4 regions of the Azohydromonas lata genome follow, and region 4 is predicted to be linked to each of the others. Evidence: predicted binding sites of a transcription regulator. Region 4 holds the regulator's gene; each other region holds the start of a gene.

Region 1 (7,627 bases), on a different contig from region 4:
CGCGCATCGCCGGCCAACTGCTGTTCGTCTATGCGCTGTCCTTCGCCGTGGTGGCGGCGCACGGCACGCTGTTCCACTGGAAGGTCACGCTCACCGCCGCGCCGTTCTCGCTCATGGGCGTGTCGCTGGCCATCTTCCTGGGCTTTCGCATCAACGCCAGCTACGACCGCTACTGGGAGGCGCGCAAGCTCTGGGGGGGCGTGCTGATCGAGACGCGCAACCTCGCCCGCCAGGCGCTCACCGTCATCGCGCCGGCGGTGCGCGTCGTGCCCGGGCCGGCCGATGCCGAGCCCACGCCCGCGGCGCCCGGCGACGTGGAAGCCGACGTGCGCGCCTTCGTCCTGGGCCTGGCCGGTTTTGCCGTCTCCATGCGCAACCAGTTGCGCGTGATGCCGGCCGACAGCGGCCTGCACGCGCTGCTGCCCGCCGCGCTGGTGGCGCGGCTGCCGGGGTTGCGCCACGCGCCGCAGGGCGTTGGGCTGTGGCTGGGCCGGCAGTTGCAGGACTGGCGCGCGCAGGAGCGGCTGCAGCCGGCGCTGGCCATGGTGATGGAGCAGTCGCTGGACCGGCTCATGGGCCTGTTGGGAGGCTGCGAGCGCATTGCCGGCACGCCGCTGCCCTTCACCTATTCCGTCATCCTGCACCGCAGCGCCTACTGCTACTGCTTCCTGCTGCCCTTCGGCCTGGTCGATTCCATAGGCTGGATGACGCCGCTGGTGGTGGGCTTCGTTTCCTACACGTTCTTCGCGCTGGAGTCGCTGAGCGACGAAATCGAGGAGCCCTTCGGCGTGCAGCCCAACGACCTGGCGCTGGACGCGATGGTGGTGGGCATCGAATCCAACCTGCGCGAGCTGTTGGGCGACCCGCTGCCCGCGCTGCCGCAGCCGGACGAGAACTGCCTGCTGCGCTGAGCGGCTGACCGTGCGAGCGCGAGTGCCCCGCCGCCACGGGCACCGGCCTTGCCGGCTGTTGGCAAACCCATTGATGTGAAAGGACTGCCATGGCCGACCCCCGCAATACCGCCGCCCATGACGACGAGGCCCTCGGCGAGCGCCACCCCGCCGGCCCTGAGGAAGTGGGCCAGCTCAATCCCGTGTCGCCGGACGCGGTGTCGCCTGAAGTGCGCAGCGACGGAGACGGCGCCGTGGTCGGTGGTGGCACGCGCGACACCGGCGCCGGCACCGTGGGCGGGCGCGACGCCAGCGGCCCCGGCGGACGAGAGCCGCTGCGCCGCTCCGGCGAGGACGAAGTGCGCGGCGGTGTCAACGACGCTGCGTCCGGCTGAGCCGGCCCGCGCCCGCATCGCCTCGGCGCGGTGCTGGCGGCAGCACGGTCAGCGAGGACACGCAGGCCATACACGCCTGAGCGCCGGCAGCGCGTAGAGCCGCCCGCTGGTGGCGGCACCCGCCGTGTTGGACGTCGCTGGAACCAAGCGCTCCGAGGCGCAGGCCTTGCTGGTGGACGGCTCCTGCCGGACCTACGAGCGCTGCGGTGCCGGTGGTGGCTCAATAACATTTAAAGGTGGATTCGCAAAAACACAGGCATATGCCTATGCCTCAATATTTTCCGTATTCCGACGCGCGGCGCTTGCTGATTTTCTTTGCTCCGGCGTGGGGCCGCCTGGGTCCTCGCCTGCGCGCTTGGCTGTCCGGGGAAACCGGCCGCCGTTGGCGCCCCGTGAGCCAAGGCACTTCGCGCCCTCATCCGTCATACCCGCGAAAGCGGGTATCCACGCCTGCCGGGGTGCTGGCGCGCTGGCGTTGGCTCTGCGTGACGCCGTTCGAAAGCCCCACCTCGGCGTTCGTGGATGCCCGCTTTCGCGGGCATGGCGGTGAATAGGGAGAGGCGCCTGAGCTGACGGGATGCGGAGTCCTTCTCTGTTTTCCCCGGACAGCAGTGCGCAGAGATCGCGGCTTAACGGCTTAGGCTGGCGTCAAAAATAGAGTGTCTTTTGAAATAGTGCTTTGGATATAGGCAGCGAAATTGCCAATTACCAATTGCCGATGGGTTATTTTTATTTCTTTGTCATATATCTGTGGACATAAAATAAAAGGGGCCGCCATCGACCCCTTTATGTTGACTGTTCGCTTTGCCAGCTTATTCCGGATCGTCCTCCTCGCTCAACCATTTCTCCGCCAGCGCATGCCGCAATATGTCGGTGCGCGTGCGCAATTGCAGTTTCTCCAGCGCCCCGGCCTTGTAAAACTCCACCGTCTTGACGCTGATGCCCAATTGCGTGGCGACTTCCTTGTTGCTCTTGCCCCAGGCGATCAGCCGCAGCACCTGTTCCTCGCGCTCGCTCAGCGCCGGGCGCTTGCGGCCGCCGGTGTCCTGGCCGGGGCTGCGGATCATGCGGGCCACCAGGGCGCCGGCCATGCTCGGGTCCACGTAGGTGCCGCCGCCGGCCACCGTGCGGATGGCGCCAATGAGCGCTTCGCCCGCGGCGCGCTTGACCACGTAGCCGGCCGCGCCCGCGCGCAGCATGCGGCGCAGGTAGCCCTGGTCGGCGTGGCGCGTGAGCGCCAGCACGTGCACCTCGGGACAGCTCTCGTGGATCTGCTCCGCGGCTTCCGCCCCGCCCACGTCCGGCATGGACACGTCCAGCACCGCCACGTCGGGCTTGAGCTTTTGCGCCATCTGCACCGCCTCGCGGCCGCTGCGCGCCTGCGCCACCACCTCCATGTCCGGCTGCGTGGACACCAGCATCGCCAGCCCCTCGCGCAGCACCGCATGGTCGTCCGCCAGCAGCACGCGCCAGCGGTGACTTGTCCCTTCCACCAGATGCATTTCAACTTCCTTCAGGTTGCAGCGGGATGCTCAGGTACACCGTGGTGCCCTGGCCCGCCTCGGTTTCCAAGTCCAGCCGCCCGCCGGCCTGGCGGGCGCGCTCGGCCATGCCGCGCATGCCCAGGCGGCGCCCCGGGCCGGCGCGGGGCCGGAGCTCCTCTTCGACGGCCATGCCTCGGCCGTCGTCCTCGACGATGGCGCGCAGCTCGCCGTCCTGCAGCTCCACGATCAGGCCGACCCGCGACGCCTGCGCGTGCTTGCGCACGTTGGTCAGCGCCTCCTGCACCACGCGGTACACGGTGGTCTCCAGCGCGGCGTCAAAGCGCCGCCCGCGCAGGCCGCGGGTGTGGAGGTCCACGGCAATGCCGCTGTCCTCGGCCCAACTGCTGGCCAGCTCGCGCAGCGCGTCGTTGAGGCCCAAGTCGTCCAGCAGCGCGGGGCGAAGCTGGTAGGAGAGGCGGTCCACGTCGTCGTCCAGCCGCCGCGTGACCTCGCGCAGTTGCGCCAGGCGCTCGCGCAGGGCGCGGGGCAGGGCGGGGTCTTCCAGCACGGCGCGCAGGCCCAGGGTGAGCGCGGTCAGGTGCTGGCCCAGCGAGTCGTGCAGCTCGCGCGCCAGGCGGCGGCGCTCATCCTCCTCGGCATTGACGAGCTGGTCGAGCAGCTCGCGGATCTGCGCATCCGTGGCGCCGCGCTCCGCCACCTCGTTGGCCAGTTGCGTGTTGGCCAGCTCCAGCGCGGCGGTGCGCTCCTGCACCCGCTGCTCCAGCTCGTCGTGCGCCAGGCGCAAAGCCTCTTCAACCTGCTTGCGCGCGGTGACGTCGGCCAGCGTGCCCACCATGCGCTGGGGCTTGCCGGCGGCGTCGCACACGCAGCGCGCGTCGTTGGCCACCCAACGCAGGCCGCCATCCGGGCGCAGCAGCCGGTATTCGGCATGAAAGCCCCGGCCCTCGCGCGCGGCTTCGTCCATGGCCCAGATCGCCTCCAAGTCCTGCGGGTCCACCAGGTGGCGCCAGCAGTCGTGGTCCGCTTCCAGCGCCTCGCGCGTGAGGCCGGTGATGCGCAGCACCGCCTCCGAGAACCAGAGCCGCCCGCTGCGCAAGCTCCACTCCCAAAGCCCAAGTTGGGCCGCGTCCAGCGCCAGCTCCAGCCGCTCCTTGTCTTGCGCGAGCATCTGCTCGGCGCGGCTGCGCTGGCCCAGGGCCGGCACCTCGAAATGCCCGTGCCGCGCGGCGCGCTCGTCCGCGGCGGCGCAGGGCGGGCCGGGTGTCAGGGCATTGCGGTTCATGGCCCGGACCTCACGCCGCCAGGGCGGGTGCCCAGGCCGCGCCGTTGAAGGGCGTGCCTGTGCGGCTGGGTTCCATAAGGCCCAGGACTTGCACCGGAGGTGCCGGGGGACAGGTGGCATGTTGCATGCAGCGGGGTCCTGCTTCGCCGGGTTGCGGGCATCCCTTGTGCCCGCGCAGCCGTTCATTCGCGCTGGGGCGCCAGCTCGCGCAGGGTGGGCAGCAGCTTGTCCAGCATCACGGGCTTGCGCAGGTGTGCGGCAAAGCTTGCCGCGATGGCGCGCCGGGCGTTGCCCGGGCGGCCCACGCCGGTGAGCGCAATCACGGGCAGCGCGCGCAGCCCCTCGCGTTCGCGCAAGGCGTGCAGCAATTGCTGGCCGTCCATGCCGGGCAGGGCGATGTCGGTGATGACGAAGTCCGGCTGCAGAGTGATCGGGGACGGAGGTAGGAGCATGGGTGGGTCACGCGTTGAGCCCGTGATTTTCCTCGTGCATGGCGTGGTTGAGGAACCTGTGGCGGGCACACGAATTGGCCGACTGCGCCATCTTGACAAAGGACGCTTCCATGCCCCGACGCGACCTCGTGGTGGTGGGTGCCCGCGCCGGCGGCGTGCGGGCACTGCGCGCGCTCACCGCCGCGCTACTGGCGGATTTCGACGCCGCCATGTGCGTGGTGCTGCACGTGGGCGCGTTCAAAAGCGCGCTGCCGGCGGTGCACGCGGCCACGGGCGATGCGTTGCGCTACCGCTGCCACACCGGGCACGCCTTCTCGCTGCGCACGCTGGCCGCCGTGCAGCAGGAAGCCACGGAGACCGCCCTGTGGTCGGTCGTGCGCTCGCTGCAGGAAAAGGAGCTGCTGCGCAAGATCGCCGAGCTCGACCGCAGTGCGGGCGACGAAGCACACGCGCGGCAGTCCGAAACCGAGGCCGACGATTCGCGCAAGCAGGCCGACACCCTGCGCTGGCTCGTGGAAAAGGGCTGAGGCGTTGGGGCCGGCGGCCCCTGAGGTTGCGCGCACAGGCATTGATGCGCGACAAACTGCCGGCGCATGCCTTGTCAACAATGGTTTTCAACCGTCAGACAAGGAGATGCGCATGGAAGCCCCGGTCAACCGACAGCGGCCCGCACGGCCCGCGGTACCGCTGATCGACCCGATGGACGCGCTGGACCAGACGCACCGCGAGGTGTTGCGCCAGTTGGGTGGCCTGCGCGAGTTGCTGGACCGCATCGAGGCGCAGGGCGCCGATGCCCGCACGCGGGCGCAGGCTGACGAGATCTGCGGCTTCTTCGGCTTCACCGCGCGCCGCCACCACGAGGACGAGGAGGAGCAGGTCTTCCCCATGCTGCTGGCCCACGGCGACGCCGAGCTGGTGGAGCAGGTCAAGCGCCTGCAGCAGGATCACGGCTGGCTGGAGGAGGACTGGCTGGAGATCGGCCCGCAGCTCGTGGGCCTGGCCGGCGGCTACAGCGGCTACGAAGTGGACGTGCTGCGTCAGGGCGTGGCGGTGTTCGCCGAGCTGTACCTGGAGCACGTGTCGTTGGAGGAGGGGGCGGTGTTCCCCGCGGCACGCAAGCTGCTGGCCGCGCGCGCGGCGGTCTGAGTGGCCGCCGCCGCTGAGGGCCGCCCGCGGCGGCGGCCCGCGAGCATCACTTTGGTCATGTCGGCCAAGGTGGCGGCACGCCGGCGCAAGCCTATGCTCCTTGCCGCGCCCGGCCCGACTGCCGCGGCGCGGCGCGGATGCAAAACGTCTTCATCAGCTATCGCCGCGATGACAGCGCCGCGCATGCGCGGCTGATCAACAACGAGCTGTCGCAACATTTCGACGTCTTCATGGACGTCGACGACATCGGCTGGGGCGACGACTTCGCCCAAGTCATCGACGAGCACATCGCCCGCGCCGACGTGGTGGTGGTCGTCATCGGCCCCCACTGGACCCGTCTGATCGAGGAACGCGCCCGCGGCGACGACTGGGTGCGCCACGAGGTGAAGGCTGCGCTGGCGCGCCGTGCGCGTGACGGCATACGGGTGCTGCCCGTGCTGGTGGGGGGCGCCGGGCTGCCCAACCAGCCGCTGCCGGCCGACATCGACGCGCTGCGCCGGCTGGACGCGCGCGAGCTGCGCGACCGCGCGCTGCGCGACGACATGGCGCGGCTGGTGGAGGCGGTGCAGGGCGAGCGCTTCGACGACCGGGAGCGGCGTGGACAGCGTGAGCGGCGTGCGCGCCGTTGGGCGGCGCTGCTGAGCCCGCTGCTGTTCCTGGCCGCCTGGCTGGCGCTGTTCGAGCTGCTTGGGCTGGACACGCGCATGCAGGCGCTGACGCTGCGCGCTGCCCACGCGCTGCCGGGCGACGCGCCGCCGGCGTGGAGCGGCGGCGTCGTGCTGCTGGCGCTGGACAACGAGGCGCGCGCCGCCGTCGGCTTGCCGCTGGGGGCCCAGTGGCGCGACCGGATTGCGCTCGTGGTCGGCCGCGTGGCCGGGGCCGGCGCCCGCACGCTGGCGCTGGACCTGACCTTCGAGGAGCCGGGCGACCCCGCCAAGGACGCGGCGCTGGAGCGCGCCCTGGCCGCCGCCAAGGCGCGCATGCCCGTGGTGGTGGCCGTGCAGCGGCTGGACGTGTACGGCGAGCCAGCGCTGCTGGCGCGGCTGCGTCCCCACGCGGCTTGGGGCGTGGCCTGCCTGGGGCAGCGGCAGGACATGGCCTATCTGATGCCGCTGCTGCTGCGGCGGGGCGAGGGCACTGCGGCGGCGCTGTGGCCGTCGTTCAGTCTGGCGGCGTTCACGGGCGGCGTGCCGCTGCGCTCGGCGGCGGCGCTGGACGCGCTGGGGCTGTCGCTGCCCGTGGCGCGTGCGGGCGACGACGGCACGGCGCTGCTGCAGGGCTTCAGCGCCGAGACGCTCGCGGCCCAGCCGCCGGGCTGCGGCGCGATGCGGGCGGGGGACTTCGTGGTCAGCCAGTTGCTGGACGGCTACGCGGTGCCGGCCTGGGCCGCGGCGCCGGCACGCGTGTCCCTGGCCGGCGTGCTGCGCGGCGACGCGTCGGCGCTGCAGGCGCTGCGCGGGCGCATCGTGCTGTTGGGCGTGATGAGCGGCGATGAGGATTTGCACCGCACCCCGGCCGGCACCCGCTATGGCGTGGAGCTGCTGGCGGCGCAGGTGGAGGGCCTGCTGCGCGGCGCGGCCGTGCGCCCGTTGCGGCCCCTGCCGCTGTGGCTCATGCTTTTGGCGCTGGCCGTGGCCGGTGCCGGCGTGGCCACGCTGCTGCGCGGCACGCGGCGGCGCTGGGCCTGGCCCGCGGTGGCGGCGCTTGGGCTGGTGTTCGGCCTAGGCTGCGTGCTGTGGTTTCGCAGCGAGCAGCAACTGGTGCCGCCGCATTACGGCTGGCTGGCGCTGGCCTTGGGCGCGGGCTTGGCCCGGCGCATGACGCGGGAGTAGTGCGATGCGCATGTCGGGTTGGCGACGGTGGCTGCTGTGGTGGCTGAGCCTGTCCCTGGCGCTCTTGCCGCTGGCGGGCTGCGAGACCTTGGGCGGTGGACCCGGCACGGTGGTGCTGGCGGGCG
Region 2 (7,627 bases), on a different contig from region 4:
AGGGGCCGGCAAGCCGGCCCCATAACGCTTGCGCCACGCCGGCCGCAGCCGGCACACGATCAAGCCTTCGAGGACAACACGAAGAAGGTCATCAGGCGCCGCGGCGCCGGAAAGGGAATGCGGGCGGGCGCGGCAGCACCGAGGCATCGAGCTGCAGCGGGCCCACGGCGTCCAGCGTGTTCTTGAGCAGCAGCGCGTATTCGGTGTCGCCTTCGATCACCAGCGCCCGCTCGAAGAAGAGGCGGTCGGGGTCCTCCTGCCCGCGCAGCAGCCGCAGGTAGTCGGCCGCGCGGGCCTTGATGCGCACGCGCGGCGCCAGGGAGGACGGCGCGACCTCGAAGCCGGCCTGCGGGGCAATCCACACCCGGCCGCGCAGGCCCAGGTCGATCACCTCCACTTCCACCACGCTGCGCGCGAGCTCGTTGCGCTGCCACTCGTCCAGCTTGGGCCACAGCAGCCGCTGCAGGCCCAGCGCCAGCACCAGGCTGGGCGGCTGCCAGGGCAGCCGCGCCACCAGGCGGCGCAGCCCCTGCGGCATGGGCGGCAGCTTGTTCAACAGTTCGTCGGCCTTCATGCCGCTCTCCATTCCAGGCCCGCGCCACCCAGCGCGTAGCCGTTGACCAGCGCGCCCGGCAGGGACAGCGCATTCAATTCGCGCAGCGCCTGCGTCGCGTCCAGGCCTTCACGCAGCACGGCGTGGTGCAGCTTGAGCACCTCGATAAAACCCTGGGCGCAGGGCGACAGGCGCAGCCGCGTGATGCCCGCGCCGCGCAGCGCCGGCCCGCGGTCCAGCAGGCACTGCAGGCCGGCCGATTGCGTCTGTATGCCGTTGAGGACGAGGAAGTCCGCGCCCTCGGTGGATTTCAGCAGCAGCCCGTCCGGATCGGCCAGGCAGCGGAATTCGCACTCGTCCTTGGGCAGCTTGTAGTGGCGTGCCGTGAAGCAGCGGGCCGAGAAGGCCAGCGGCATGCGGCCGAAGCCGAAGATCTCCGTCTGCACGGCCTCGCCCGCCGGGGTACGCACGGGGTCGTCGGCCGGGTTGATGCGGGCGATGGTGGCGAGGTCCAGCTCCACCGGCGGCACCCAGCGCACCGCGCCCAGCGCGGCGTGCTCCTGCAGCGCCTCGCGGCTGTAGACGTTGACGTGCGGCGACAAGGTGAAGCGGCGGCCCTGCAGCCGGCGCAGCGCGGAGGCGTCGCCCGCCTCGACGAGAAAGTCGTCCTGCGCGCAGCGCTCGCGCAGGGTGCGCAGCTCGGCCTCGCTCTCGATCAGCGCCTGCGTGCCGAGAATGACTTCCTTGCCGGCCTGGCGCAGCTCCAGGGCGAGCGACAACCAGTCGGCGGCCTTGTATTCGCGGCGGCGCGAGCACACCACCTCGCCCAGCACCACGGTGTCGGCGGGGCTGTCGGCCACGTCGGCATAGAACTGCGTGAGCGACGCGCGGCTCCAGTGGTAGAGCACGGGGCCGACGGTCAGGCCCATGGGCGATGCGTTGTCCTGGATGGCCATGGCGCTCATCTCCAGGGCCGGCTGTAGGCGCCCAGCGTGTGCTGCTGGGCCTCGGCGTGGCGGGCCAGGCCGGCTTCCCAGGACGGGGCCATGTCGAAGTTCTCGGGGTCGGCGGCGCAGCGGTCTATGGCCTGGCGCCAGATGCGCGTGACCTGCTCGACGTAGCTGGCGCTGCGCTGGCGGCCCTCCAGCTTGATGGCCGAGATGCCCAGGGCCATGAGCTGCGGCAGCAGCGCCATGCTGTTGAGGCTGGTGGGCTCCTCGATGGCGTATTCGCGCCGGCCCTCCACGTCGAAGCGGCCCTTGCACAGCGTGGGGTAGCCGCGCGACTCGTTGGGCGCGTAGCGGTCTATGAGCACGCCGTTGAGCCGCGCGTCCACGCCGCGGGGCGTTTCCTCCCAGCGCACGGCCGAGGCGGGCGAGCACACGCCGGCGTTGTTGGGCGACTGGCCCGTGGCGTAGGAGGACAGCGCGCAGCGCCCTTCCACCATCACGCACAGGCTGCCGAAGCCGAACACCTCGATCTCCGCCGTGGTGTGGCGCGCGAGGTGGCCGACGTGGCTGAGCGTGAGCACGCGCGGCAGCACGGCGCGCTGTATGCCGTAGCGCTCGCGGTAGAACTCGATGGCCTCGTAGCTGGTGGCCGAGGCCTGCACGCTCAGGTGCAGGCGCAACTGCGGGTGCGACTTGCTGGCGTAGGCGAGCACGGCGGTGTCGGCGCAGATGAGCGCGTCGGCGCCCATGGCCACGGCCGTGTCCACGGCGCGGAACCAGCGCTCGCTGTCGCCGGCGCGGGCAAAGGTGTTGAGCGCCATCAAGACCTGGCGGCCGCGGGCATGGGCGTAGCGCACGCCCTCGCGGGCCTGGGCCAGGTCAAAGTTGAGGCCGGCGAAGTTGCGCGCATTGGTCGCGTCCTTCAGGCCCACGTACACGGCATCGGCGCCGGCATCCACGGCCAGCTGCAGCGCACGCAACGAGCCGGCAGGGGCCACCAGCTCGGGTTTGCGTAGGAAAGTCATCCCGTCGTTCCAAACATCGGATGGGGCATTGTCTGCATCAGGTTTCGCACGGGGTTGACCCACGTCCAGAAGCTGGCGAATTGCTGAAAAACATTGGATTGCTAGGGACATTGGCCCGCTGGCGGGCCGAACCGGTGGCCGCGAAGAGCGGCATCCCGCAGGGCGTTCGGCCCGCCAGCGGGCCTCCTACAGGCCTGCGGCCAGCGCTCCTTTCAAGCCGTGAGGGCCGTGCCGCGCGCAGCCAGTTGCGCGTGCAGCGCCACCACGCCGCCCACGATCAGCAGGGCCGGCGGGCGCACCTCGTGATGCCGCGCCAGCGCGGGCAGCGTCCGCAGCGTGCCCACCACGCGGCGGCAGCCGGGCTGCGAGGCGCGCTCCACCAGCGCCGCGGGCGTGTCCGCCGGCAGGCCGTGCCGTTGCAGTTGCGCGCACACCGTGGGCAGCGTGGACACGCCCATGTAGATCACCACCGTCTGGTGCGAGCGCGCAAGCGCCGCCCAATCCATGTCCACCGCGTCCTTGGCGCCGGCGCGGCGGTGGCCGGTGGCCAGGACGACGCTGGTGGCGTGGTCGCGGTGCGTGAGCGGCATGCCGGCCTCGGCGGCGGCGGCCTGCGCGGCGCTGATGCCGGGGACGATCTCGAAAGGCACGCCCGCGGCGGCCAGGGCCTGCGCCTCCTCGCCGCCGCGGCCGAAGATGTAGGGGTCGCCGCCCTTCAGCCGCACCAGCGCCCGCCCGCTGCGCGCCAGGCGGACCATGAGGGCGCAGATGTCCTCCTGCGGCAGCGTGTGGCGCGCGCTTTCCTTGCCGACATAGATCAAGTCCGCCCCATCGGGCACCAGGCGCAGCACCTCGCGCGAGACCAGGTGGTCGTAGAGCACCAGCGAGGCGCAGCGCAGCGCGCGCTCGGCGCGCACGGTGAGCAGCTCGGGGTCGCCGGGGCCGGCGCCCACCAGCGTGACGCGGGCCGCGCGCGGCGCGTCCTGCAGCGGCAGGCCGGCGAAGAACAGCGGTTCGTCCAAAACGCTCATGGCTTGATCGGGCTCGCTTCGGTTGCGTTGGCAGCCATGGTCCGCAGGCGCAGCGATTCCGTCCTTAAACCAGTTCAAGGACGCCTGCGCGGCGCGGGCAGAGCATGCCTCCCGGCTCAACGACAAGTTGCCGCAAGAAGAGGAGAAGCCCGCATGAGACCCCTGAAAGTTTCCACACTGGCCGCCGCCGCCCTGATGTCGGTGCTGGCGCTGCAGGCGCAGGCCCAGGACGCCCAGGCCGACGCCAAGCCCCACGCCACGGCCCCCGAGGCCGGCTACCAGGCCGGCGGCTCGCCCCTGGCCGGCGAGCCCATGTACCAGAGCGCCAATCCCAAGGCGCCGCCCATGACGCAGGCGGAGTTCGACAAGGCGCGCAAGACCTATTTCGAACGCTGCGCCGGCTGCCACGGCGTGCTGCGCAAGGGCGCCACCGGCAAGCCGCTCACCCCCGACATCACCCTGGCCAAGGGCACGGACTACCTGAAGGTGTTCATCGCCTACGGCTCGGCCGCGGGCATGCCCAACTGGCTGACCTCCGGCGAGTTCAACGACCAGGACGTGGACCTCATGGCCCGCTACATCCAGCAGGACCCGCCGCAGCCGCCGGAGTGGGGCATGGCCGAGATGAAGGGCACGTGGAAGGTGCTCATCCCGCCGGAGAAGCGGCCCGCCAAGAAGGAGAACAACTACAACATCGCCAACATCTTCTCCACCACGCTGCGCGACAGCGGCGAGGTGGCGCTCATAGACGGCGACACCAAGCAGATCGTCAACATCGTCAAGACCGGCTACGCGGTGCACATCTCGCGCACCTCCGCGTCCGGCCGCTTCCTGTACGTGATTGGGCGCGACGGCCGCGTCAACATGATCGACCTGTGGATGCCCAAGCCCGACAACGTGGCGGAGATCCGCATCGGCCTGGAAGCGCGGTCGGTGGACACCAGCAAGTACAAGGGCAAGGAAGGCGACTTCACCGACAAGCTGGCCATTGCCGGCGCCTACTGGCCGCCGCAATACGTGATCATGAAGGGCGACACGCTGGAGCCGCTCAAGATCGTGGGCACGCGCGGCATGACGGTGGACAAGCAGGAGTACCACCCCGAGCCGCGCGTGGCCTCCATCGTGGCATCCCACTTCAAGCCGGAGTTCATCGTCAACGTCAAGGAAACCGGCAAGACGCTGATGGTGGACTACTCCAACCTGGACGCGCTCAAGGTCACGGAAGTTGCCAACGCACGCTTCCTGCACGACGGCGGCTGGGACGCGAGCAAGCGCTACTTCATGGTGGCGGCCAACCAGAGCAACAAGGTGGGCGTGATCGACGCCAAGGAAGACAAGCTCGCCGCCCTGGTGGACGTGGGCAAGATCCCGCACCCGGGCCGCGGCGCCAACTTCGTGCACCCGAAGTTCGGCCCGGTGTGGTCCACCGGCCACCTGGGCGACGAGACCATCTCGCTCATCGGCACCGACCCCGTCAAGCACAAGCAGTACGCCTTCAAGGAGGTCGCCAAGATCAAGGGCCAGGGCGGCGGCTCGCTGTTCCTCAAGAGCCACCCGAAGTCCGAGCACCTGTACGTGGACACGCCGCTCAACCCCGATCCCAAGCTGTCGCAGTCGGTGGCGGTGTACGACGTCAAGAACCTCGACAAGGGCTTCACCGTGCTGCCCATCGCCGAGTGGGCGGGCCTCAACGACGGCGGCGCCATGCGCGTGGTGCAGCCGGAGTTCAACAAGAACGGCGACGAGGTGTGGTTCTCCGTGTGGTCCGCCAAGGACAAGCAAAGCGCCCTGGTGGTGGTGGACGACAAGACGCTCAAGCTCAAGGCCGTGATCAAGGACCCGCGCCTGGTCACGCCCACGGGCCACTTCAACGTCCACAACACGCAGCACGACATCTACTGAGTTGAGTGGGTGCGGCCACAACGGCCCGCGCCTTGGCCCCGGCCTGCTTTGCACGACCCCGCAGCCTCTTGGCCAGCGGGATTGGGCCGAGGGCTTTCACGCCAGCAGACCCAACCTGGAGAAGACCAGCATGAAATCCCTGCTCATGGGCAGCGCCGCCGCGGTGGCCGCGCTGCTGTCCGCGCCCGCCTTCGCCGACGTGGACGCGTCGCTGAACAAGGCCGGCTGCATGGCCTGCCATGCCAAGGACAAGAAGGTCGTGGGCCCGTCCTTCAAGGACATCGCCGCCAAGTACAAGGGCCAGGACGTCACCGCCCAGCTCATGGACAAGGTGTGCAAGGGCGGCGCCGGCAGCTTCGGCCCCATCCCCATGTCGCCCAACGGGCCGGACAAGATAGGCGACACCGAGCTCAAGGCGGCGGTGGAGCAGATTCTCAAGTCCTGAACGCCAGGCACCGCATGAGGCCGCAGCTTTTCGCCCTCGCGCTGGCCCTGGCCTGTGCCGGCGCCGCCGCACAGGACGTGCCCGCCGCGCGCCAGGCCGAGCTGCTGCGGCTGCTGCGCCAGGACTGCGGCTCCTGCCACGGCATGCGCCTGACCGGCGGCTTGGGGCCCGCCCTCACGCGCCAGGCGCTGGCGGCCCTGCCGCCGGACAGCCTGGCCGCCACCATCTACCACGGCCGGCCGGGCACGCCCATGCCGCCGTGGAACCGCTTCATGAGCGCCGACGAGGCGCAGTGGCTCGCCCGCCAGCTTCTCGCGGGCGTGCCGGAGGTTTCCCCATGATCCAACGCCGCCACTGGCTGCGGGCCGCCGCGGGCGGCGCCGCGCTGCTGGGCCTGGCCGGCTGCGCCTCGGCGCCCTCCCCGCTGTCGGCCCCATCGTGGGCCGCGCCCTCGGCCGGCACGGGCGACCTGGGCGTGGTGGTGGAGCGCGCCAGCGGCCGCCTGGCCATCGTCAACACCAGCGAGCCACGCGTGCTGGGCCGCGTGGACGGCCTGGGAGACCTCTCGCACGCCTCCGTGGTGTTCTCGCGCGACGCGGCCAGCGCCTTCGTCTTCGGCCGCGACGGCGCGCTCAGCCGCGTGGACCTGCTGCAAATGAAGCTCACCGGCCGCGTCATGCAGGCCGGCAACTCCATAGGCGGCGCCATCTCGCAGGACGGGCGCCTGGTGGCCGCGCAGAACTACCAGCCCGGCGGCATCAAGGTGTTCGACGCGCGCACGCTCGCCGCCGTGGCCGACATCCCGGCCGTGGGCGCCGACGGCAAGCCCTCGCGTGTGGTGGGCCTGGCCGACCTGCCGGGCTCGCGCTTCATCTACGCGCTCTTCGACGCGGGCGAAATCTGGATCGCCGACCTGTCCGAGCCCAAGGCGCCGCGCCTCACCAAATTCCGCGACGTCGGCCGCCAGCCCTACGACGCGCTGGTCACGCCCAACGGGCGGCACTACATCGCCGGCCTCTTCGGCGAGGACGGTTTATCTCTCATCGACCTGTGGGACGACGCGCCGCGCGCGCGCCGCATCCTGGCCGGCTACGGCCGCGGCGAGGCGCCGCTGCCGGTGTTCAAGATGCCGCACCTGCGCGGTTGGGCCGTGGCCGGGCGCCACGCCTACCTGCCCGCCATAGGCCGGCACGAGGTGCTGGTGGTGGACACCGAGACCTGGGCCGAGGTGGACCGCATCGCCGTGGCCGGGCAGCCGGTGTTCGTGATGGCGCGCCCGGACGGCCGCCAGGTGTGGGTGAACTTCGCCGTGCCGGACTACCAGCGCGTGCAGGTCATAGACACGCCCTCGCGCCGCGTGGTGCGCACGCTGGAGCCGGGCGCGGCCGTGCTGCACCTGGAATTCACGCCGCGCGGCGAGGCGGTGTGGATCAGCTCGCGCGACGCCAACCGCGTCTCCGTCGTGGACACGGCCAGCTTCCAGACGCTGGCCCAACTGCCGATGGAAGCGCCCAGCGGCATCTTCTTCACCAGCCGGGCCGGGAGGGTGGGATTGTGAAAACCACTTGCCAACCGGCGGCCGGGACAGCGTTCGTGGATGCCTGCTTTCGCGGGCATGACGGGGTGTTGCGGGCCGGAAAGGTGGCGCCATGAACGCCCGTTTGCACCTGCTCAACGACTGGCAGCACGGCTTTCCGCTGCTGCCCCAGCCCTTCGACGCC
Region 3 (7,627 bases), on a different contig from region 4:
TCGACGTCCGCCGGCGTGTCCAGCGGGGCGCGCAGCGCGATGGCCAGTTGCACGATGCGGCCCTGCAGCGCCTGCAGCTCGGCGTCCAGGCGGTGCAGCAGGTCGGTCTCGGGCCGTTCGCCCAGCAGCGCGGTGTGCGACTCAATCCGCATGGCGCACGTGCACGTATTGGCCGGGGGCATCGTCCAGAGCCACGTCCTTGGGCAGCGGCGGCAGCGCCACTCGCGGGCCGCTGCGCTGGGCCAGCCAGGCGCTCCAGGCTTCCCACCAGGAACCCTCTTGTGCGGGAGCGCCCGCGGCGTAGTCCTCCGGCGCCACGTAGGCCTGGCCGGGCTCACGGCTGGCGAGCTGGTAGCTGCGCCGCGCGTGGCCGGGCTCGGAGACGATGCCCGCGTTGTGCCCGCCGCTGGCCAGGACGAAGGTGGTCTCGGTGTCGGTGAGCAGGTGGATCTTGTAGACCGACTTCCACGGCGCCACGTGGTCGCGCGCCGTGCCCACGATGAACATGGGCGCGTGCAGGTCCGACAGCGCCACCGCGACGTCGCCCACGCGGTAGCGGCCCGTGGCCAGCGCGTTGTTCAGGTAGAGCGACTGCAGGTACTCCGAGTGCATGCGCTCGGGCAGCCGCGTGACGTCGGCGTTCCAGCTCATGAGGTCGTTGGGCTGGTCGTCCTGGCCCAGCAGGTAGCGGCGCACGTTGCGCGCCCAAATCAGGTCGCGCGAGCCCAGGAACTGGAAGGAGCCGGCCATCTGCCGCCCGCTGAGGAAGCCGGTGCGGGCCATCTCCTCGCGCAGCGTGCGCAACTGGTCGTCGTCGATGAACACGCCCAGCTCGCCCGGTTCGGTGAAGTCGGTGAGCGTGGCCAGCAGCGTGACGCTTTGCAGCTGCGGCAGGTCGGCGATGTCGGACTGGCGGCGCAGCGGGTGCGCCTCGCCCGCGGCGTGGTGGCCGGCCAGCGCCGCCGCCACGATGGACAGGAAGGTGCCGCCCAGGCAGTAGCCCGCGGCGTGCAGGCGCCGCGTGCCGCTGGTGCGCGCCACGGCGGCCATGGCGTCCATCACGCCGCTGCGCAGGTAGTCGCGCATGCCCAGGTCGCGGTCGGCGGCGTCGGGGTTGCGCCAGGAAATGATGTAGACCACGTGCCCCTGGCTCACCAGGTAGCGCACCATGGAGTTCCCGGGCGAGAGGTCCAGGATGTAGTACTTCATGATGCAGCTCGGGACGATGAGCAGCGGCTCCGGGTGCACCGTTTCTGTCGTGGGCTCGTAGCGGATGAGCTCTATGAGGTGGTTGCGGTAGACCACCTTGCCGGGCGTCACGGCCACGTCCTGCCCTACGCGGTAGGGCAGCGGCGGCAGCGCGGCGGCGGCGGCCTCGCCGTCGCCGGGCTGCTTGGTGGCTTGCTCGGCCAGGTCGCGCGTCAGCAGCCGGCTGCCCGCGGCCAGGCTTTGGCCGGCGCTGTCGCGCAGCGCCTGCTGCACCTGCGGGTTGGTGGCGGCGAAGTTGGAGGGCGACATGGCGTCCAGCCACTGCCGGGTGAAGAAGTTCACCAGGTGGCCGTGGTGGCGGGCCACGCCGTCAAGCTGCACGGCCTGTTCCCACCAGGCACAGGCCGCCTTGTACTGGTTCTTGTAGACGTTGAAGGGCCACTGTTCCCACGCGGGGTCGCGAAAGCGCTCGTCGCTCTCGGGGCGCTTGGGCGCATCGGCCGTGGGGCCCGCGGCCGGCCCGGCTGCGCTCAAGAGCTTGGCGGCCTGCTGCGCCAGCGTGGACTGGCGCCCGGGAGACGCGGCCAGGTGCATGGCCCAATCCGCCCAAGCCAGCGAAAGGCTGATGGGCGACAGGCCGCCGGACACGCGCGAGAGCATGGCGTGCGCGGCCTGGTCCATGCGCTCGGCGGCGCTGGGCGTGGCCGCCGGCACGGGCGCCAGGGCTTGGGCGATTTGCGCGGTCAGCGCGGGCGGCACGGCCATCGCCAGCGGGCTGGCAAGGGTGCTGGTGGAAGACGCGACTTCTTTGGTCATTGCTTGTCGGCGGGGCATGAGGGTGGGAGTTCTCTGTAATTGCCTGGCCACTACTATCAATTGAATGGCAGCTTCTAAAGGAAGCAAATGCGGCCAGGAAATCCGCTATTTCTGTCGCCGGTTGGAAAAATTTCTCGGCTTATCTCGGTTTGTGAAAAATGCAGGGTGGCCAGGATTTCTCATTGGAAGGGCGAATTATTGCCGCGCCGTGAAACGCATCACGCACGCGTGCGCAGTCCATGAAATTTTCGCTGCGTATTGAGCAAGATCAAGATTGAAGTAATTCGTAGGTTATTCAAGGCCATGGAGTTTTGCAAATTCCCATCCTGCTGTCCGGCATTTGGCTCGGATATTTCGGTATCGGCAGTCTGCGCACGGGATTGAGGCGGTCCAGGTAATTGAATGCCGGTATGCGCCTGCGCGGCATGCGGCTTGCAACGGCCCCGCCATGCCACGCAGCACCCGATTGCCGGAGCGCCCGGCTTCGCCCGCAGCCCAAGCGCTTGCCGTCGCCGCGGCACGGCAGGCCGATGAACCGCCGCGTCGCGCGGTGCTGGCGCTGTTCAGCGCGGTGATGCTGCCCATGTTTCTGGCCGCGGTGGACCAGACGCTGCTGGCCACGGCCACGCCGCGCATCGCGGCCGACTTCAGTGATTTGGGCGACACGGCCTGGATCACCATCGGCTACCTGATCGCCGCCACGGTGACGGCGCCGCTGTACGGCCGCTTGGGCGACCGCTTCGGCCGCCGCCGCATGCTGCTGGCGGCCTTGGCGGTGTTCGCCCTGGGGTCGCTGGCCTGCGCACTGGCGCGCGGCATGGCCGCACTGATCGCCGCGCGGCTGCTGCAGGGCTTGGGTGGCGGCGGCCTGATGGTGCTGTGCCAAGCGCTCATCGGCGAGCTGGTGCCGCCGCGGCTGCGCCCGCGCTACCAGGCGTATTTCGCCATCGTCTTCACCGCCTCCAGCGTGGGCGGGCCCGTCATCGGCGGGCTGGTGGTGCACCACGCCGACTGGCGCTGGCTGTTCCTGGCCAACGTGCCGCTGTGCGCCCTGGCCGCCTGGCGCGTGCTGCGCTTGCCGCCCAGCGGCACGGCACCGGCGCTGCGCGGCGCGCCCACCGACCCGCTTGGGCTGCTGCTGTTCGTGGTGACGGCGGTGTCGGCGCTGCTGTGGTTCAGCCTGGCTGGACACCGTTTCGGCTGGCTGTCGGCCGCCAGCGTGGGGCTCGTCGTCCTGACCCTGGGTGCCGGCACCGTGCTGCTACGCCAGCAGCGCCGCCACGCCTCGCCCTTTTTGCCGCTGGAGCTGCTGCGCTTGCCCGGCGTGGGCTGGATCTGCGGCACGGTGCTGGTGTTCGCGGCCAGCATGTTCGCGCTGGTGTTCCTGCTGCCCATTCAGCTGCAGCTGGGGCACGGCGCCAACGCGGCCGACGCGGGGCTGCAGATGCTGCCGCTCACGCTTGGGCTGGTGGTGGGCTCCACGCTCAACGGCCGCATCACGGCGCGCACGGGGCTGCCTACGCGCATGCCGCCCCGGGGCTTGTCGCTGTCGGCACTGGCCTTGGGCGTGCTGGCGCTGGCGCCGTCCTCGCCCGCGCTGCTGGCGGGTGCGGCGGCGGTGGTGGGCCTGGGTTTCGGCACGGTCATGGCCAGTGCCCAACTCGCCACCCAGACCCTGGCCGGCCGCGAGCGCCTGGGGGCCGCGGCGGGGCTGCTGTCACTCACGCGCTCCTTGGGCGCGTCGCTGGGCACGGCCATCTTCGGCGGCCTGGCCTTCGTGCTGCTGCACGTCAGGCCCGGGGGGGAAGGTGCGGCGCAGGCGCTGCCCACGGACCTCTCACCCCAGGCGCTCACGCAGGCTTTTCACGTCGTCTACGGCGTGCTGGCGGTGTTCGTGGCGGCGGGAGCGTGGATCGCCTCGCGCGTGCCCAAGGTGCACCTGGAGGCCGGCGTCAAGGCCGAGCCGGCCGGAGAGTGAGGCGCGCTGCGTGGGCGGCTCAGAGCCGCGCCAGCATCTCCCGCGTCACCAGCGTGATGCCCTGGTCGGTGCGCTCGAAACGACGGGCGTCCTCCAGCGGGTCGTCGCCTATGACCAGCCCGTCCGGCAGCTCGCAGCCGCGGTCCACCACCACGCGGTTGAGCCGCACGCCGCGGCCCAAGCGCACATAGGGCAGCAGCACGGCGCGCTCGGCCTGCGCGCCGGCGTCCACGTGCACGCTGGAAAACAGCACCGAGCGCGTCACCCGCCCGGCCACGATGCAGCCGCCGGAGACCAGCGAGTCCGTGGCGTTGCCGCAGTCGCTGCGGCCCATGCCTATGAACTTGGCCGGCGGCAACTGCGGCTGGAAGGTCAGGATGGGCCAGCGCTGGTCGTACATGTCCAGCGCGGGCTGCGCGGCGGTGAGGTCGATGTTGGCGTCCCAGTAGGCGTCTATCGTGCCCACGTCGCGCCAGTAGGGCTCGCCGCCGCTGCCCACCACGCCGCTGCGGCTGAAGGGGTGGGCCCGCGCCACGCCCTGGCGCACGGCGTTGGGAATGATGTCGCGGCCGAAGTCGTGGCTGGAGTTCTCGCTCTGCACGTCGCGCGCGAGCTCGCGGAACAGGTACTCGCGGTTGAAGATGTAGATGCCCATGCTCGCCAGCGAGGTCTGCGGCTGCCCGGGCAGGGTGGGCGGATCGGCGGGCTTTTCCACGAAATCGGTGACAAGCCAGTCCTTGTCTACCGCCATGACGCCGAAGGCGCTGGCGTCGGCGCGCGGCACCTCGATGCAACCCACGGTGACTTCCGCGCCGCTGGCGGCGTGGTCGGCCAGCATCACGGCGTAGTTCATCTTGTAGACATGGTCGCCGGCCAGCACCACGACGTAGTCCGGGCGGTAGCTGCTGATGATGTCCTCGTTCTGGTAGACGGCGTCGGACGTGCCGCGGTACCAGTTTTCCTCGTCTATGCGCTGCTGCGCAGGCAGCAGGTCGACGAACTCGTTCATCTCCGCCTTGAGAAAGGCCCAGCCGCGCTGCAGGTGGCGCAGCAGGCTGTGGCTCTTGTACTGGGTGATGACACCGATGCGCCGTATGCCGGAATTCAGGCAGTTCGACAGTGCGAAGTCGATGATGCGGAACTTGCCGCCGAAATAAACCGCCGGCTTCGCACGCCGGTCGGTGAGCTGCTTGAGCCGCGTCCCGCGTCCGCCGGCCAGCACCAGGGCCACCGTGCGCTTGGGCAGTTCCAGGGTTTGCGCGAGATCGTTTGCCGCCATGGCCTCTCCTGTAGTTGTGAGCGGCAACGGCAATCCCCATGCCCTGCAGGACCCGGGAAGAGTCCTGTAGCAAGCGGCGCGCCGTGAGGTCGACTCCCTCAGGACGGGCGCGCCAGGGAAGACGGCAAAAGGGCGCCCCGTTGGGCGCCCTGGCGTCGCATGCCGGCCGGCGCTCAGCGCGGCAGCACGAAAGTGGTCTTTTCGTCCAGCGTGCGTACCGGCTCGCCGTCGTGGGCCGCGCGTTCGATGGTGAAGTGGATCTCGTGTGCGCCGGCCGGTGTGGCGGCGGCCGTCTCCGGCGGCACGCGCAGCAACACTGTGGCCCACTGCGCCTCAGCCGGGCCCAGCGTCATCTTCACCGGCTCGGCCAGTTGCAGCCCCGGCAGCCCGGCTACCGACACGGCGTAGGTCTGCGGCGCCTCGGCCGCGTTCATGACCTGCAGCCGGTAGACGTTCTCCACGAAGCCGCCCTCGACCTGGCGCGCCAGCGTCGAGCGGTCGCGGACGATGTCGGCCTTGAACGGCGTGCGCGTGGCGATGCTGAGGCCCACGGCAATGCAGATGGCGATGAGGATGCCGGTGTAGAGCAGGATGCGCGGGCGCAGCACGCGGGCGAGGACTTGGCCGTGCGTGAGGTGCCTCCGCAGCCCGTTTTGCGTGTCGTAGCGCACCAGGCCGCGGGCGTAGCCCATCTTGTCCATCACCTCGTTGCAGGCGTCCACGCAGGCGGCGCAGCCGATGCACTCGTACTGCAGGCCCTTGCGGATGTCTATGCCGGTTGGGCAGACCTGGACGCACAGCGTGCAGTCGATGCACGAGCCCAGGCCGGCCCGGGCCGGGTCCACCTTCTTGGAGCGCGAGCCGCGTGGCTCGCCGCGCTCGGCGTCGTAGCTGATGACGAGCGTGTCCTTGTCGAACATGGCGCTCTGGAAGCGCGCGTAGGGGCACATGTACTTGCACACCTGCTCGCGCATGAAGCCGGCGTTGCCCCAGGTGGCGAAGCCGTAGAACAGCACCCAGAAAGTTTCCCAGGGGCTGGTGGTGAAGCTCATGACCTCGCCGGCCAGCGTCTTGATGGGCGTGAAGTAGCCCACGAAGGTGAAGCCGGTCCAGAGCGCGATGGCGATCCACGCGGCCTGCTTGCCGCCCTTGCGCAGCAGCTTCTCGGCGCCCCAAGGGGCGGCGTCGAGCTTCATGCGCTTTTGCCGGTCGCCTTCGAACTTGCGCTCCACCCACATGAAGAGCTCGGTGTAGACCGTCTGCGGGCAGGCGTAGCCGCACCACAGCCGCCCCGACACCGCGGTGAAGAGAAAGAGGGCGTAGGCCGAGATCATCAGCAGGGCCGACAGGTAAATCAGGTCCTGCGGGTAGAACACCAGGCCGAAGATGAAGAAGCGCCGCGCCCCCAGGTCGAACAGCAGGGCCTGGCGGTCGTTCCACATCAGCCAGGGCAGGCCATAGAACACCAGTTGCGTGAGCCACACCACGGCCCAGCGCCACTTCGCGAAGTGGCCGCTGACGGCGCGGGGATAAATCTTCTTGCGGGCCTGGTACAGCGAAATGACCTGCGTGGAGTCGTCCCCGGACTTGTCGGCCTGGGCCGGGGTGGAGGAAATGCTGTTCATGTGGATGCGCGGTCCTTGGACTGCGCGGCCGGCGCGGAAATGGGCCGGCCGCGACGCGGGGCGCGCGGCGGTGGTCCGCGGGCGCCGCGGCCGCGGGCCCCGTGAGCCCGCGGACCACCGCGTGGGCTGCAGTCTGCGGCAGCCGGCAGACGGCGCCTTGAGCAGCGTCAAGAAGCGGCTGGCTTGCCGGCCGGCCGCGGCCGCTGCAGCGCCTTCAGCCGTTGCGCTCCAGCCAGCCCTCCACGCGGCCGCGGCTGGGCACGCTGCCGGCATGCACCAAGCGGCCGTTGATGACGATGCCCGGCGTGCTCATCACGCCATGGCTGATGAGCGCGCCGAAATCGTTGGCTTTTTGCAGCGTGACGGGCACGCCCATTTCCCGCGCGACCGCGTCTATGAGCGCCAGCGTGTCGGCGCATTTGGCACAACCCGTGCCGAGAACCTTGATGTCCATGTCGGTTTCCTTGCTCGAAGCTTGGTGAAGCGTCCGCCGGACAGGGGCGACCAGCCCGGGCCACGGCATGGAGCTGGCTCGCGCGGCACGAACCGCGTGCGCGATGCGGGCGTTTGCAAGCCCTTCGCGCACGGCGTCGTCGATGTGGAGTTCGGACGGCAGCGCAAGGATGCTGGGAACAAGAAATCGGTTGCTGAGCGAAATCAATGTGTCCTATCGGTAAGGCTGGAATATGGGGAAAACCCCAGCATTCCACACGGATGGCG
Region 4 (7,627 bases):
CATAAGACCAGGCGACACAGCCAACTTAGTCACAAAGCATCGCAGTGCAGCTTGACGCGAACTTGACGCCCTTCCTAGGGACTGTCCCCAGGTGACGACGCCCCCCGGCGCGTCAGCTCACGCACCAGGCGGCGATACGCATCCACAGCCCGTGGCCCAGCGCCCAAGCGGATGCGCACGCCAGCCCCAAACCGGCCAGGCGCACCGCCCAACCACCTGAGGCCAGCCAGCGCGAGCCCGGTGCGCCCAGGCGCCACCACAGCGCCGGCCCAAGCCACAGGCCCAGCGAGGAGCCCACTGCGAAGGCCGCCATGATGGACGCCCCGGAAGCCGCATGCTGTCCAAGCGCAGCCACCACCAGCGCCGACTGCAGCAGCCCACAGGGCCAAGCCACCCAGGCCGTGCCGGCCAGGCCGGCCTTGACCGGACCCAGCATGGGCTGCCAGCCGCCGGAGGACGTGCCGCCCTGCCCGGCTGCCACCGCGGGCGCCAGCCGCGTGCCGCGGCCCAAGTTCTCCAGCCACTGCGGTTGCCGCCCCTTGATCAGCAGCCACAGGCCCAGGCCCAGTGCGGCCACGTGCACCAGCGTCCACAGCGGACGCAGCGCCGGCGTGAGCTGTGAAAACCGTGCCAGCAGCGTGACGCTACCCGCCGCCACCGCACCCGCGGCCGCGTAGCCCAGCAAACGGCCCAGGTGAAAACCCAGCAGCGCCTGCTGCGGCCGCGCACCACCACAGCGGCCGGCCAGCGCGGTACAGGCCGCGCCGCACATGGCCACGCAGTGGGGCGATCCGGCCAGGCCCATCAACAGGGCGCTCAAGACGAGGGCTGCATCCATGACCGGAGAAAAAAACAGGCGCGGGTACTGCGGGGAGCTCGAAGCGAAGCCTTAAATGATCCGGGAAAAGCGCTCGCGCGTCTTATCGGCACGCAAATGCCGGTCGAACACCATGGCCACGCCGCGGACGAAGTACCAGCCGCGCGGCGTCACCTGGATGGCGTCGGACTCCAGCTCTGCCAGGCCCATCTCCACCAGCGGCTTGAGCGACTCCAGCTCCGCGGCGAAGTACTCGCGCATGTTCACCAGGTGCGCCAGCTCGATGGACTCGAACTCCACGCGGCCCTGGCACATCAGCGCCATGATGACCGCCCGGCGCACGAGGTCATCGCGCGTGAGCGCCAGGCCACGGACGATGGGGAAATGCCCCTGGCGCACGGCGTCGTAATACTCCGGCAGCGTCTTGGCGTTCTGGCTGTACGTGGCGCCCATGCGGCCAATAGAGGACACGCCCAGGCCTATGAGGTCACAGTCCGGCTGCGTGCTGTAGCCCTGGAAGTTGCGGTGCAGCCGTCCCTGGCGCTTGGCCGCAGCCAGGGTGTCGCCGGGCAGCGCGAAGTGGTCCATGCCGATGTAGGTGTAGCCAAAACCCAGGAAGCCCTGGATGGCGCCACCGAGCATCTGCACGCGGTCGCCCGGCGGCGGCAGTTGCTCGGGGTCTATGCGGCGCTGCGGCTTGAAGCGCTGGGGCAGGTGCGCGTAGGCATACAGCGCGATGCGGTCCGGCCGCAGCTCGCCCACCAGCTCCACCGTGCGGGCGAAGGACGCGGGCGTTTGCTTGGGCAGTCCGTAGATCAGGTCCACGTTCAGCGACTCGAAGCCCAGTGCGCGGGCGCTGACCACCAGCTCGTGCACGCTCTCGAAAGACTGCACCCGGTGCACGGCCTTCTGCACCTCGGGATCGAAGTCCTGCACGCCGAAGCTCAGGCGGTTGAAGCCCATGCGGGCCAGGTTCTGCAGCCGCTCGGTGGTGACCGTGCGCGGATCCACCTCGATGGAGATCTCCGCACCCGGCGCAATGCGGAAGGCCGAACGCATGGCCGCCATCAGGCGCTCGATCTCGGCGTCGGACAGGAAGGTCGGCGAGCCGCCGCCGAAATGCAGCTGCGACACCGACTGGCCCTTGCCCAGCACCGCCACGTGCAGGCCGATCTCGGCTTCCAGAGCCTGGATGTACTCCTCGGCCCGCTCGTGATGCTTGGTAATGACCTTGTTGCAGGCGCAGTAGTAGCAGACCGACTCGCAGAACGGGATATGGACGTAAAGGGACAGCGGGGGCGTGCCGCCCACCGTGGCGCCTTGTGCGCGTTGCTCCAGGGCCTGTGCGTACTCCACCGGTCCAAACGCCTCGACGAAGCGGTCCGCGGTTGGATAGGAGGTGTAGCGAGGCCCCGGCACGTCCAGTCGCTGGAGCAAGCTTTCGGTCAGGATGGGCCCGGGGGCGGATGTATCGCGTAGCATGGCGACACTTTGCCAAACCCGGGACACAAGAGCTTGATGTGCCTCAAGTCGGCAAGTTGAGGCGCCGCCAAGAATGGCGCCAGTGATTGAGGCATATCATGTTGAAGACCGCTGACTCTCCTGAAGAAACCTGCGCCCAGGCGGCCGGATGTGCCGCCACGGCATCGCGATGCAACATGAACAGCACTCTGCCGCCCATTCGCTCTGAACCTTTCAAGGTCGCCTGCTCCAGTTGCAACCTGCGTGAGCTGTGCCTGCCGGTGGGCCTGTCGCGCACGGACCTGGAGCAGCTGGACACCATGGTGGCCACGCGGCGCTCGGTGGTGCGCGGTGACACGCTGTTCCGCGCCGGCGACGTCTTCCAGTCGCTCTACGCGGTGCGCACGGGCTTCTTCAAAACCTGCGTCTCGGCTGAGGATGGCCGCGATCAGGTCACGGGCTTCCAAATGGCCGGCGAGTTGCTGGGCCTGGATGGCATCGGCAGCGACCGCCACACGGTGGACGCCGTGGCGCTGGAAGATTCCCAGGTCTGCGTCATCCACTACGGCCAGCTCGAAGAGCTCTCGCGCGAGTTCTCTGACCTGCAGCGCCAGCTTCACAAGATCATGAGCCGTGAAATAGTTCGCGATCATGGCGTCATGCTGCTGTTGGGCAGCATGCGCGCCGAAGAGCGCCTGGCGGCCTTTCTGCTGAACCTCACGCAGCGCCTTCAGGCACGCGGTTTCTCAGCCTCCTCGCTCATCCTGCGCATGACGCGCGAGGAAATCGGCAGCTACCTGGGCCTGAAGCTGGAAACGGTGAGCCGCACCTTCTCCAAGTTCCAGGAAGAAGGCCTGCTCGAAGTGAAGCAGCGCCAGATTCGCATCGTGAACCAGGACGGCCTGCAAAAGCTGGTCAACGGCGCCGCCTGCTGACGGCCCGCCCTACGGCTTCAAATAAAAATGGCGCCCGCGGGCGCCATTTTTGTTGCCGTCTTCGGCCGTGGAAACGGTCTTTCAGTGGCCATGGACGCCGTGCATGTGGCCGGCGTCGATCGCGTTGGGCGGGGTACCCAGCCAGTGGCCCAGGGCGCCGGCCGCGGCGATCACGGCCCAGAACAGGAAGAAGGCCAGCGAGTACACGCCGGTAGGCGTGAGCTCGGCCGGTATGGCACCGGCACCGAGCAGGTCGTGCGGATCCACCAGCGCGAACACCAGCATCTCCAGCACCGCGGCCATCAGGAACGAAGGCCAGGCCACCAGCATCACCGCTTGGGCACGAGGGGTTGTCGTCATGTCGATCACCTCCTGGCGGCCATTCTTGCGCGCGGCCGCCCTGCCCCGTCCTAGCGTTGACCCGGAGCTAGCGTTGAGCCGAAGAGGCTCCGACTGCGGCGGCTTCGGCAGCTGCCTTGTTGCGCGCCTCTATGGCGGGGCGCATGTCGCCTGAGGAATCTTCCGCGGGCTGCTGCGACTGCGGCGCCGCGCCGGAGCCTATGACCACGTCCGCTCCACGGATGGCGATGACGGCGGTGACGAGGGCCGCCACCACCACGGCCAACGGGCCACCCACCACCAGCCACATCATGCGCACGCGCCACCACGGCACGCGCTGGCCATTGCCGGCCTGTTTGTCGGTCTTGCGGTCCATCAGGGAATACTGCCTCGGTTCACGGGCACCGCGCCGGCCGGAGGGCCGACACGGCACGACGAACGTGGAAATGAAAACAGAGGGAGCACGGCGCGGGCCCGAGCCGTCAAGCCGCCCCAGGCCCATGCCGCCGCCCCCAAAAGACATCGCGCGCCAGAGCCGAAACCGGCTTGGCGCGCGCTTTTTCCTTTGGTTTGGCGGGGTGGCCGCTTATGCGGACATGAGCCCCCCGCCAAACACCGCTGGCGATTACTGCGCCGGCGTGGCGGCGCCGCCCTTGTTGGACAGGCTCCACACATAGGCAGCCAGCACGTGGATCTGCTCGGGGTTCAGGCGCGAAGCATGGGCCGGCATGACGTTGGTCTTGCCGTTGTTGACCATGTTCATGATCGCCTGCTCGCCCCAGCCGTGCAGCCAGACCTTGTCGGTCAGGTTGGGAGCGCCCATGGCCTGGTTGCCCTTGCCGTCGGCGCCGTGGCAGGCCGCGCACACGGTGGTGAACTTCTCCTTGCCCAGTTGGGCGTAGACCGCGTTATGCGGGCTGCCGGAGAGGCTCAGCACGTAGTTGGCAACGTTGCGCACGTTCTCGCCACCGCCGATGGCTTCGGCCATCGGGGGCATCATGCCCTGGCGGCCACCGGTGATGGTCTGCTTGATGGTGTCGTGCGAGCCGCCATACAGCCAGTCGGTGTCGGTCAGGTTGGGGAAGCCCTTGCCGCCGCGGGCATCCGAGCCGTGGCAACCGGCGCAGGTGTTGACGAACAGGCGCTCGCCGATGCCCATGGCCGCCGGGTCCTGAGCAAGCTGCTCGGCCGTCATGGTCACGTACTTGGCGTAGACCGGCGCCATGGCGGCGCGGGCCTTCTCCTGCTCGGCCTCGTACTGGCCACGGCTGGACCAGTTGAAGGCGCCCTGGCTGGAACCCAGGCCCGGATACAGGGCCAGGTACACCGCGGCGAAGATCACCGTGATGATGAACAGCCACAGCCACCAGCGCGGCAGCGGGTTGTTCAGTTCGCGCAGGTCCTCGTCCCAGATATGGCCGGTCGTGTTGTCGGCAGCCATGGGCTTGGTTTTGCTGGCCACCATCAGGACGAACAGGCAGAACGCCAGGCCGCCCACCACAATGGCGATCACGTACCAGGACCAGCCACTGTTGAAGAAATCACTCATTACTTACTCCCTTGGAAGCGGGCCGCGGCCGCAGCGACGGGCTCGTCATCCTCATCAATGAAGGGCAGTTGTGCCGCCGCGTCATGTTGGGAAAGCTGACGCTTGCTCCAGGTCCACAGCGCGAGGCCGATGAACAGCACGAAGCTGAACAAGGTCACGACGCTGCGCAGGACGTTGATGTCGAAGTCCATCGCTTTGGCTCCGGGGTCTGGTTTACTTCAGCGCGGTGCCCAGCACCTGGAGGTAGGACACGACCGCATCGAGCTCGGTCTTGCCCTTGACCTCGTCGGCCGCCTTGGCGATCTCGTCGTCGCTGTAGGGCACGCCCACCTTGCGAAGCGCCGACATCTTGGGTGCCAGGTCCGCCGGGTTGAGCGCGGCCTTTTCCAGCCACGGGTAAGCCGGCATGTTGGACTCCGGCACCACGTCACGCGGGTTGTTCAGGTGAATGCGGTGCCAGTCGTCGCTGTACTTGCCGCCCACGCGGTGCAGGTCAGGACCGGTGCGCTTGGAGCCCCACTGGAAGGGATGGTCGTAAACGAACTCGCCGGCCGTGGAGTAGTGGCCGTAGCGCAGCGTCTCGGCGCGGAAGGGACGCACCATCTGCGAGTGGCAGTTGTAGCAGCCTTCGCGGATGTAGACGTCCCGGCCTGCGAGCTGCAGCGCCGTGTACGGCTTGAGGTTTTCCACCGGCTTGGTCGTGCTGTGCTGGAAGAACAGCGGAACGATCTCAACCAGGCCGCCGAAGGCGACCGTGATCAGGATCAGCACGATCATCAGGAAGTTGCTGGTCTCAATCTTCTCGTGACCAGTCGGATTTGCGTGTGCCATGTCGGTCTTTCCTCAATCCAATCAGGCGTGGGCAGCCGCAACCATGGGCACCGGCGTCTCGACGACCTTGCCGCTGCGCACGGTCATGATCGTGTTCCACAGCATGATCACCATGCCGCTCAGGTACAGCAGGCCGCCGACCATACGGATGATGTAGAACGGGTACGTGGCCTTCACGCTTTCGACGAAGCTGTAGACCAGCGTGCCGTCGGGGTTCACGGCGCGCCACATCAGGCCCTGCATCACGCCGGCAATCCACATGGCGGCGATGTAGAGCACGATGCCGATGGTGGCCACCCAGAAGTGCAGCTCGATGGCGCGGGTGCTGTACATCGTCTTGCGGCCGAACATGCGCGGGATCAGGAAGTACAGCGAGCCGATCGAGATCATGCCCACCCAGCCCAGGGCGCCGGAGTGCACGTGGCCCACGGTCCAGTCGGTGAAGTGCGACAGGGCGTTGACGGTCTTGATGGACATCATCGGACCTTCGAAGGTCGACATGCCGTAGAACGACAGCGCAACGATCAGGAACTTCAGGATCGCGTCGTCGCGCAGCTTATGCCAGGCGCCCGACAGGGTCATGATGCCGTTGATCATGCCGCCCCAGCTCGGAGCCAGCAGCACCAGCGAGAAGATCATGCCCACGCTCTGCGTCCAGTCCGGCAGAGCCGTGTAGTGCAGGTGGTGGGGGCCCGCCCACATGTACGTGAAGATCAGGGCCCAGAAGTGCACGATCGACAGGCGATACGAGTACACCGGGCGCTCGGCCTGCTTGGGGATGTAGTAATACATCATGCCCAGGAAGCCCGCGGTCAGGAAGAAGCCCACCGCGTTATGGCCGTACCACCACTGCACCATGGCGTCCTGAACACCGGCGTAGGCCGAGTAGCTCTTGAACAGGCTCACGGGGATGGCGGCGCTGTTGACGATGTGCAGCAGGGCCACGGCGATGATGAAGGCGCCGAAGAACCAGTTGGCCACGTAGATGTGGCGCACCTTGCGGGTGCCGACCGTGCCGAAGAACACGATCGCGTAGGAAACCCAGGTGACGGCGATCAGGATGTCGATGGGCCACTCCAGCTCGGCGTATTCCTTGCCGGAGGTGTAGCCCAGGGGCAGCGTCACGGCCGCCGCGACGATGATCAGTTGCCAGGCCCAGAACGTGAACATGGCCAGGCCAGGCGCGAACAGGCGCGTCTGGCAGGTACGCTGCACCACGTGGTAGGACGTGGCAAACAGCGCGCAGCCGCCGAAGGCGAAGATGACCGCATTGGTGTGCAGCGGACGCAAACGTCCGTAGCTCAACCAGGGAATGCCGAATGTAAGATCAGGGAAAGCAAGCTGGGTGGCGACGAAAACGCCCACCAACATGCCCACCACACCCCAAAGCACCGCCGCCACTGCGAACATTCGCACGGGGGCGTCGCTGTAAACCGGTCTTCCCGGTTGCGCCGCTTGAGCCATCACTGGCCTCCTTCTTAGTGAGAATCCACCCGGGGCGCATTGTTCGGCGCCGAGCTTTCGCCAAGCTTGATTACCGTCAACGCTTCCCCATCCGTGTTCAGAATGCGCTCGCCTTCTCGTTCGAGATCGTCGAACTGCCCGCCGTGCAGGGCCCAGCCGAAGACGCCGATGATGATCAACACCAGCAGCGCCGACAGCGGAATGAGCAGGTACAGGATTTCCATCGTTCCT

The links. Region 4 encodes FNR, which switches genes on or off when oxygen is low (the NO sensors DNR and NnrR bind a similar motif). Its sites were predicted from a motif close to TTGATNNNNATCAA; they were not measured.
Region 1: the regulator FNR is predicted to act here: its motif matches at 5,093-5,106, upstream of SM757_RS17585 (hemerythrin domain-containing protein).
Region 2: the regulator FNR is predicted to act here: its motif matches at 2,583-2,596, upstream of ubiU (ubiquinone anaerobic biosynthesis protein UbiU).
Region 3: the regulator FNR is predicted to act here: its motif matches at 2,284-2,297, upstream of SM757_RS29005 (PHA/PHB synthase family protein).

Annotation. Positions count from the first base shown of each region.
Region 1 covers NZ_JAXOJX010000029.1:33,015-40,641, reverse strand. Annotated here, with positions in the region: gene SM757_RS17615 (bestrophin family protein) at 1-911, shown strand, start outside; gene SM757_RS17610 (hypothetical protein) at 1,001-1,285, shown strand; gene SM757_RS17605 (response regulator transcription factor) at 2,098-2,787, opposite strand; gene SM757_RS17600 (PAS domain-containing sensor histidine kinase) at 2,789-4,072, opposite strand; gene SM757_RS17595 (response regulator) at 4,255-4,524, opposite strand; gene SM757_RS17590 (hypothetical protein) at 4,635-5,051, shown strand; gene SM757_RS17585 (hemerythrin domain-containing protein) at 5,164-5,670, shown strand; gene SM757_RS17580 (CHASE2 domain-containing protein) at 5,808-7,502, shown strand; gene SM757_RS17575 (FecR domain-containing protein) at 7,507-7,627, shown strand, end outside.
Region 2 covers NZ_JAXOJX010000022.1:26,366-33,992, reverse strand. Annotated here, with positions in the region: gene ubiT (ubiquinone anaerobic biosynthesis accessory factor UbiT) at 92-574, opposite strand; gene SM757_RS14395 (U32 family peptidase) at 571-1,509, opposite strand; gene ubiU (ubiquinone anaerobic biosynthesis protein UbiU) at 1,515-2,528, opposite strand; gene cobA (uroporphyrinogen-III C-methyltransferase) at 2,741-3,559, opposite strand; gene SM757_RS14380 (cytochrome D1 domain-containing protein) at 3,713-5,461, shown strand; gene SM757_RS14375 (c-type cytochrome) at 5,592-5,906, shown strand; gene SM757_RS14370 (c-type cytochrome) at 5,921-6,247, shown strand; gene SM757_RS14365 (cytochrome D1 domain-containing protein) at 6,244-7,464, shown strand; gene ahbB (siroheme decarboxylase subunit beta) at 7,556-7,627, shown strand, end outside.
Region 3 covers NZ_JAXOJX010000076.1:903-8,529, reverse strand. Annotated here, with positions in the region: gene SM757_RS29010 (hypothetical protein) at 1-152, opposite strand, end outside; gene SM757_RS29005 (PHA/PHB synthase family protein) at 142-2,025, opposite strand; gene SM757_RS29000 (MFS transporter) at 2,474-4,003, shown strand; gene glgC (glucose-1-phosphate adenylyltransferase) at 4,023-5,282, opposite strand; gene ccoG (cytochrome c oxidase accessory protein CcoG) at 5,456-6,907, opposite strand; gene SM757_RS28985 (thioredoxin family protein) at 7,122-7,361, opposite strand.
Region 4 covers NZ_JAXOJX010000056.1:32,697-40,323, reverse strand. Annotated here, with positions in the region: gene SM757_RS26020 (sulfite exporter TauE/SafE family protein) at 113-820, opposite strand; gene hemN (oxygen-independent coproporphyrinogen III oxidase) at 890-2,299, opposite strand; gene fnr (fumarate/nitrate reduction transcriptional regulator Fnr) at 2,476-3,213, shown strand; gene SM757_RS26005 (hypothetical protein) at 3,295-3,573, opposite strand; gene SM757_RS26000 (hypothetical protein) at 3,641-3,928, opposite strand; gene ccoP (cytochrome-c oxidase, cbb3-type subunit III) at 4,178-5,101, opposite strand; gene SM757_RS25990 (cbb3-type cytochrome oxidase subunit 3) at 5,101-5,292, opposite strand; gene ccoO (cytochrome-c oxidase, cbb3-type subunit II) at 5,315-5,932, opposite strand; gene ccoN (cytochrome-c oxidase, cbb3-type subunit I) at 5,954-7,396, opposite strand; gene ccoS (cbb3-type cytochrome oxidase assembly protein CcoS) at 7,411-7,620, opposite strand; gene SM757_RS25970 (heavy metal translocating P-type ATPase) at 7,627-7,627, opposite strand, start outside.